Regions from separate parts of the Thalassobacillus sp. B23F22_16 genome, predicted to be linked through region 1. Evidence: predicted binding sites of a transcription regulator. Region 1 holds the regulator's gene; the other holds the start of a gene.
The links. Region 1 encodes LexA, which represses DNA repair genes until DNA is damaged. Its sites were predicted from a motif close to CGAACATATGTTCG; they were not measured.
Positions count from the first base shown of each region.

Region 2: a site for LexA is predicted at 1,781-1,794, ahead of uvrB (excinuclease ABC subunit UvrB). Genes of this name have one in related genera too.

Region 1 is NZ_JBIEKD010000002.1:243,274-247,495, reverse strand. Features, by position in the region: partial or broken gene ACGTNI_RS03780 (transposase) at 1-208, opposite strand, end outside; gene ACGTNI_RS03775 (DUF896 domain-containing protein) at 372-605, opposite strand; gene ACGTNI_RS03770 (YneB family resolvase-like protein) at 748-1,407, opposite strand; gene lexA (transcriptional repressor LexA) at 1,712-2,335, shown strand; gene ACGTNI_RS03760 (DUF2553 family protein) at 2,714-2,887, shown strand; gene ACGTNI_RS03755 (hypothetical protein) at 3,604-4,056, opposite strand.
Region 2 is NZ_JBIEKD010000025.1:43,565-47,786, reverse strand. Features, by position in the region: gene uvrB (excinuclease ABC subunit UvrB) at 1-1,711, opposite strand, end outside; gene ACGTNI_RS16540 (peptide chain release factor 3) at 1,911-3,497, opposite strand; gene ACGTNI_RS16535 (ABC transporter ATP-binding protein) at 3,721-4,222, opposite strand, start outside.

The DNA of each region.
Region 1 (4,222 bases):
CGGATTGGGTGTAGGCGCATAAAATGACCTTCATCATCATGCGTGGGTGATACGCCGGGCATCCCGTGTCACGCAGGAATGCTGAAAAGGCTTCATCCGGAATACTTTCCACCAACTCATGAACGGCATAGGCGATATCATTATCTTGTAGTTTCATTTCTACATCCATAGGCAAGATTACTTGGTTCATGTTATACTGTTTAAACATAAGGGCACCTCCGATGGTTATTGTGTGGTAACTTTAATTTTATCAGAGGTTGTCCTTATATTCTTATTAAAATAAAAGAAAACCATAAAAAGAGTGGTCCGCATCAAAATGATGCGGACCACTTTCTGTTTAAATTACTGGGTTTTGTCCCAGCCTCGTTGGATTAATGTTTCTTTTCGTTGCGTTGCATTCGTTTTACTTTTTCCGGTGTTACGTCATTTCCTTCCGGATCAACGACTTTCATACTTTTCAATTGGTTTTTGAAAGACTTCCGGACATTGCCGAGGTATTCTTGGCGTAATTGCTTTTGTTCGTCTTTCTCTGCTTTCGTAAGGGATTCTTTTTTCGATTTATTGGCTAATTCGTTTATACGATTTAGTTTATCTTTTGATAACATGCGTACACACTCCTTTTTGTGAGCCCTTAATTAAGAAAAGCCTGTTCTGTTCCCTCAAATACTTATAAAGGAATAAGTAGCTAAACTTCTCTCTAAGTGCTAAAAAGACAAGTGTCCTATGACCCTTGTCTTCTATATAATATTAACTTTTATCTTCTTCTTTTTCAAGTGAGATGTATTCACGGTAACGCCGGTGGACAGTCGCTTTGGAAACATCATAACCAAGCCCGCGCAAGGTGGCGGCAATTTCTTCGAAAGTCAACTTATTGGACCTAAGCCGGACAACTTCCTCTATCGGAAATTCAATCCGCTCCCTCCCTCTTGCCAGTTGCTGGTTGGAAAGATTCTTACCCGGGTCATAACCTCGTTCCATCGCTTTGTTCATGCCGCGCTTTATTTTCAGGTTATGGATTTTACGCTGGTACTCCTCCACAATACCTACTATCTGCAGAACCATGGAGTCGGATTCAGACAGCTGCAGCTCTCCCTGATGGGAAAGAGACCAGACATGCACGTCCATTTTGTTAAGCTGATGAAACAGCGCAATTTTTGTATTGCCCCGCCCTAAGCGTGTTTCATCCTGAATCAGCAAGCCTTCCGCCTGTCCATCCGAAAACCGGTCAAGCAACCGGAATACACCCTCACGCTCAATTTCGTATCCGCTCGCTTGTTCTTTTATTACGTCCACTACTTCCATGTCTTTCTGTTCGGCCATAGCAAGAAGCTCTGACTCCTGCCTGGCTAATGACGTTACCTGTGCTTCTTTTTCTGTACTTACCCTGCAATAAATGATTACGTTCATTCCTGCGACCCTCTCTGCTTGTTAATACGGATAATAAACTATAGACCTAATGTCAGCTGCTGATCGTCATGGCAGCATATAAGAATGCCAGACTCAAAATGAAAAGAATAATATAGGTCATGTCCAACTTAGACAGTTTATCAAACATTTTAACCCCTCCATACAGAACTTTTGTTCGCATTTGTTAATTTCATTATATACGAACATTCGTTCTTGTCAAGAAAAAATCGAACGAATGTTTGTATTGTGGAAATCATCATGGTACAATGTGGTTAATAAAAACATATGTACGAGGTGTGCTTATATGAGTAAATTATCGAAGCGGCAACAGGAAATATTGAAATTCATAAAAGAAGAAGTACTGGCAAAAGGCTATCCACCTTCTGTACGCGAAATCGGACAGGCTGTAGGACTGGCCTCCAGCTCCACGGTCCACGGCCACCTTGCGAGGTTAGAGAAAAAAGGATTCATCCGACGGGATCCAACAAAGCCTCGCGCTATTGAAGTATTGGAATTAGAAGAAGAACAAAATATTCCGAGAAGTGAAGCCTCCTATGCGCCGGTAATTGGTAAAGTCACAGCAGGCTCACCTATTACAGCAATCGAAAATATTGAAGAATATGTGCCGCTGCCGGAAAACCTGGCCGGCGGTGAAGAAAATACGTTCGTACTTGTAGTCGAAGGAGAAAGTATGATTGAAGCTGGTATATTGGATGGAGATATGGTCATCGTGAAACAGACACCAACCGCTCAAAATGGAGAAATAGTCGTTGCGATGACGGAAGACGAGGAAGCTACGGTCAAACGGTTCTTCAAAGAAAAAAACCATATCCGCCTGCAGCCTGAAAATGCTACGATGGAACCGATTGTCCTTCAGGAGGTATCCATTCTAGGAAAAGTAGTGGGGTTATACCGTTCGATCCATTAATACACCCTCCCTTATAATAAGTGTCAATCATAAATAAGCTTAAAAGGACAACCACCTAATAATAATAGCGGTGATTGTCCTTTTGTTTTGTATTAAATACTGAATCATTTACCTTAGAGGAATACCAAACTCAAGAATTACTATAAAGAGCGCTAATTTTGCGCTCATTTTTATCTATTCATAGACATAGGACTAATTAACTGAATTGTCTATATATTCTGACTATAACTTGATTTTCCACCTAACACTCCTTTATAATAACGTACAACAGTTATTAAAGAATGTGTTCATCATTATAAGGGAGGAATTGAATGAAGAAAGAGAACCTTCGCATGGTAGATATCACAGAGAGTATTAATGGAAAGTTAGAAGAAGGAAATATTAATTTATATCTTTAATAAGGAAAAAATCGGCCGGATTTTGATGACTGGCGGTGAAAATCGTTACGAAATGATAGAAGGTTTCAAATACCAAAAAGGAAAAATCTTTCGTATAAATAAAGTGAATGATATTCAGCAATACGTAAGTGATTGCGATCTTGGCTGGTGTTGAGCCATAAATAAAGCCATTGATGCAAAGCATCAATGGCTTTATTTTGATTAATATACGGAGATATACTGTTCACGTTCCCCAGGGTGGACTTGTGTACGGAATAGATTTTATGGATACAAAATATTCGTTTTTAATCATTTAAATACGATCATAATCAGTATACTTATCAAATAGTCTACCCTTTTAGTTAAGTAATACAAGGTGGAAACCTGCCTGATTTATAACTTCCCCCATCCTTCTGGTTCCACATTTTACGTTTATACTTATCTGAGTAATGATTAGCTTCGTTTCTTCGAGGTTTACAATGCTTTGCTTTTAACGCAATATAAACCTCCTTCAGTACTTGTATAGATTGGCATAAATGAATCGACCCAATGCCACATATGTAAATATCACCATCCGTTCATACAAAAACTCCTTATTTCTTATTCCGCTCCGTTAGTGAAAAAAAGATCGTCCGACTTGGACAATCTCCTCCTATCATGGAATAATGAGGCCAATCCAATACTTTAAATTGCCCCCGTTTCATTAAGACTCGATTTCAAGATAATCAGTCTTCTAATTTATTTGTAATCGCTATTAACATCTAAGCTTTTGATTGGAGAGAGTATTGAAACATCAAAACATTGCCTTAAAGAGATTTTACTCATATTATAATAAATTAACGCGGCGAATAATAAACAAGCTGTCGAGACTTACTCAACAGCCTAGAAAATTTATGGGAAAACTTTTAGCTTCTTTAATATGTAAACAATCCATCCAATGACAAGAAAACCCCCGACATACATAAGGATGGTATAAAAGAAATTCCATGTTTGATCATATTTTATTGTTTCTACTAGAAGAGCCAGCCCTTCTAAGCCCGTCATACCTCCGATGAATATAATATAGACCCAGAGGGGATTAGTGTTTTTGTACACCAGCATATAGGTGAACCAGGCTCCGGCGACAGTGAAGATTCCTAAATCTAAAAACAAGGAATCCAGTAAAACAATCGTCGGCATATGATTCACTTTCCACAGTCCCATATGAATGCCTGCCTGGTTCAAAACAACCGCAATCAATGCGGTAATGGGTGCCGTCGTATAAAAAATTTTGGGTGCTTTTTTATATAAATAAATGCCTATAATCCAAGGAAAGACAAAGCCTGCAATTATAATAAATACCATTTCTACCACCTCATGTTAGTACTGTGTCTTTTCTCATTTTTTATTCTATAAGAGATAATGTATCTAATCCACTTTATCAGACAGTTTCAGCTATTTGATTTCCAGTTCGAAAGGAACTTCAGAATTCTATTTCCAACCTTTTATTATTATCTCGAAACTGAGTCTA
Region 2 (4,222 bases), on a different contig from region 1:
GCTGCGTTTCTTCCATTGCCATGCCCATGGAGTCGGTAATTTTATCGGCATACATGATAACACGGCCGTTTTCATTACGCGCCGCTCGTCCTGACGTCTGGACGAGTGAACGATGGGAACGCAGAAAGCCTTCTTTATCTGCATCAAGGATAGCAACAAGGGAAACTTCCGGAATATCAAGTCCTTCACGAAGCAGGTTGATCCCTACAAGAACATCATATTTTCCCAGTCGCAGATCACGAATGATTTCAATTCGTTCCAATGTTTTGATTTCCGAATGCAGGTAAGCTACTTTGATCCCAAGCTCCTTCAAATAATCCGTCAGGTCTTCCGACATCTTTTTTGTAAGGGTAGTAACCAATACCCGCTCGTCCTTATCGATACGCTTATTGATTTCACCAATCAAGTCATCAATCTGGCCTTTGATCGGCCGCACTTCAATTTCCGGATCAAGCAGGCCTGTCGGACGGATGATCTGCTCGACCATTTTCGGTGTATGTTCAAGCTCATAGGGACCAGGAGTAGCTGATACATACATGCTTTGGTTTACTTTACTTTCAAATTCTTCAAACCTGAGAGGACGGTTATCAAGCGCCGATGGCAAACGGAATCCGTGGTCGACAAGGACCTGCTTCCGAGCCCTGTCCCCGTTATACATTCCGCGAACCTGCGGAAGCGTCACATGAGACTCATCTACCATCACAAGAAAATCTTCCGGGAAATAGTCGATTAATGTATAGGGGGTCGCCCCTTCTTCTCGCAACGTCAGGTGGCGGGAATAATTTTCGATACCGGAACAGAAACCCATTTCCTGCATCATTTCCAAATCATAGTTCGTCCGCTGTTCCAGGCGCTGGGCTTCCAGTAATTTGTTCTCCTCCCGGAACTTCTTCAGCTGCTGTTCTAATTCCTTTTCGATATTTTTAATAGCAATTTTCATTTTCTCTTCACGGGTTACGAAGTGGGATGCCGGGAAAATGGCTACATGTTCCCGGTCGCCAATTATTTCCCCGGTCAATACATCGATTTCACGAATCCGATCGATTTCATCACCAAAAAACTCGACCCGGATGGCATGCTCTTCCCGGGATGCCGGTATGATTTCCACCGAGTCACCGCGGACACGGAACGTACCGCGCTGGAAATCAATATCGTTCCGTGCATACTGAATATCGACCAGATCACGAAGCAATTCATCGCGTTCTTTTTCCATATCTGTACGGATGGAGAGCACCTGGCTGCGGTATTCATCCGGATTACCTAAACCATAGATACACGAAACACTAGCCACAATGATGACATCATTCCGCTCAAATAAGGCAGATGTCGCAGAGTGGCGCAGTTTATCGATTTCATCGTTGATGCTGGCATCCTTTTCAATAAAAGTGTCCGAAGACGGCACATACGCCTCCGGTTGATAGTAGTCATAATAACTGACAAAATACTCGACCGCATTATTCGGAAAAAACTCTTTGAATTCACTATATAATTGACCAGCCAACGTCTTGTTATGAGCAATGATAAGCGTCGGCTTGTTCACTTGCTGAATCACATTCGACATGGTGAACGTCTTCCCGGTACCTGTCGCACCAAGTAAAGTAAGATGCTTCTCCCCCTGGTTGATCCGTTCTACCAGTTCTTTAATTGCATGGGGTTGATCCCCTTCTGGTTGATACTGTGAAACAAGCTCGAATTTGTTCTCGTTCTTCACAAAGCAACCTCCGTTCCTTGAATATACAACACTAGTTTACCACAATATTATACAATTCTAACATGAATACGAACAAATATTCGATTAAAATGTCTTTGGAACATATTTCTAACTTTATATTAGTTTTTTTGACTAAAAAATTCATTCCTTACACAAAAAGAAGCGAAACCCTAGTTTCGGGTATCGCTTCTTTTCTTTATTAATACGATTGATCGTACTGATTCACTTCAAACAAATCAATCAGATCGACATTAGGGTTTTTATCCTGGAACCAGCGCAGGGAGAAATCGTTTTTGAATAAAACTAGCGGGTTCCCTTCCCGGTCCTGGACAAGCATATTTCGTTCGTCGAACAGGGATTCATCCACCTGATCTTCTTTAAGCCAGCGTGGAATCCGCTCTCCCAGAGGCTGAAGTTCGACTTCAACATTATATTCGTTTTTCATCCGGTATTCGAAAACATCATATTGTAATTGACCAACGGCTCCAAGGATGTAATCCTCAAAGCGATAACGCTTGAACAACTGAATGGCGCCTTCCTGGACGAGCTGCTCAATCCCTTTTTTGAACTGTTTTGATTTCATGACGTTCTTTGCGGTAACTTTTTTGAATTCTTCCGGCGGGAACTGCGGCAGTTCGTCATATTCAAAGTTGGTTTTTCCCGTTAAAATTGTATCGCCGATCCGGTAGACATTCGGGTCATAGATACCAATAATGTCGCCGGCATAAGCTTCCTCTATTGTTCCTCTGGAGGAAGCGACAAATTGCTGAGACTGTGCCAGCTTAAAAGTTTTTCCCGTACGTCCCAGGGTTACGTTCATCCCTCGCTCAAACTTTCCGGAACATATCCGTACGAAAGCGACTCGGTCTCGATGCTGGGGATTCATGTTGGCCTGGATTTTGAAAATGAATCCAGAAAACTCCGGGTCGTCTGGTGACACGATACCTTCTGTGGAACGGCGCGGTGCCGGGGCAGGGGCCATGTCGATGAATGTATCGAAAAAGCCTTCTACTCCAAACGGCGCTAACGCGCTGCCGAAGAAAACAGGTGTCTGTTCTCCACGCATCACTTTTTCCATACTGAATTCGTCTCCCGCTTCATCAAGCAGCATCAATTCTTCTAGGGTTTCCTGATAGGTAGGGTGTTCGACTAAATCCTGGTGTTCCGGTTTTTCCAATTCCGAATAAGGAATATATGTTTCTTCCTCGTTGCCGCTATACGCGATGAATTGTTCATGATGCCGGTCAAATACACCAAGGAACCGCTTGCCCATACCTGCCGGCCATGTCATCGGATACGTTTCAATATCGAGAACTTCCTCGATTTCTTCCATCAATTCAAACGGCTCCCGACCTTCACGGTCCAGTTTATTAATAAAAGTGAAGATTGGAATTCCCCGCATTTTACAAACCTTAAACAGTTTCAAGGTTTGAGCTTCAATCCCTTTGGTGGCATCAATAATCATCACCACGCTGTCCACGGCTGTCAATGTACGGTACGTATCTTCACTGAAATCTTCGTGGCCCGGGGTATCGAGAATATTTACCTGATAATCCCGATATGGGAAGTTCATTACACTGGACGTTACAGAAATTCCCCGCTGCTTTTCAATTTCCATCCAGTCAGAAGTAGCGAACTTGCCGGATTTTTTTCCTTTTACTGTACCAGCGGAGCGAATCAGATTACCGAAGACTAATAATTTTTCAGTCAACGTGGTTTTACCCGCATCCGGGTGAGAGATGATAGCGAAAGTACGCCGTTTATTCATTTCTTCATTGATACTCATATTTATATCCTCCAATTTATCTTCTCTATAATTTTCATTCGTTTATCAGGCAGGATATAAAATCACATCGGTCTTTTCAACTCCATATTATTATTCCTCGCATAAATAAATCTTTCCATAATATTATGGAAAGCAAAAAAGCCGCACCCTGCATTCATGGCCAGGAGCGGCTTTGTGTATGACAACTCCATATCTTGAAAAATAGCACAAAACCGGTGGAAAATCAATCGGCCATCTGCCCATTCCACTCCGGTATCTCTCTGGCAGGTGGTGGTGCAAGATCGTTGTCCATAATCTTCAAAAAAACTTCTTCCAGGTTATTGGATTGATATGTCTGATATAAACCAGTAAGTGTATCATCCGCTTTAATTCTGCCATCAAACAACAGGACGACACGGTCAGCGATATCCACCACATCCCTCATGATATGACTAGTCAGCAGTACAGTTTTACCCTTACTTTTCAATAATCTCACCATATTCTTGAACTCCATTACCCAAAACGGGTCAAGCCCATTGGTCGGTTCGTCAAATATATAAAGTTCAACATCAGCCAGTAAGGCCTGGGCCAGATTAAGGCGCTGGATCATCCCTTTAGAGAAAGCACCTACTTTTTGATCCCGCTTCTCCCATAATCCCACTTCACGGAGAACTTCTCCCACATTCCTTTGAATTCTCTTATCGATAAAGCTACGATAATAATTAAGAATTTCGAGGGAATTCAGT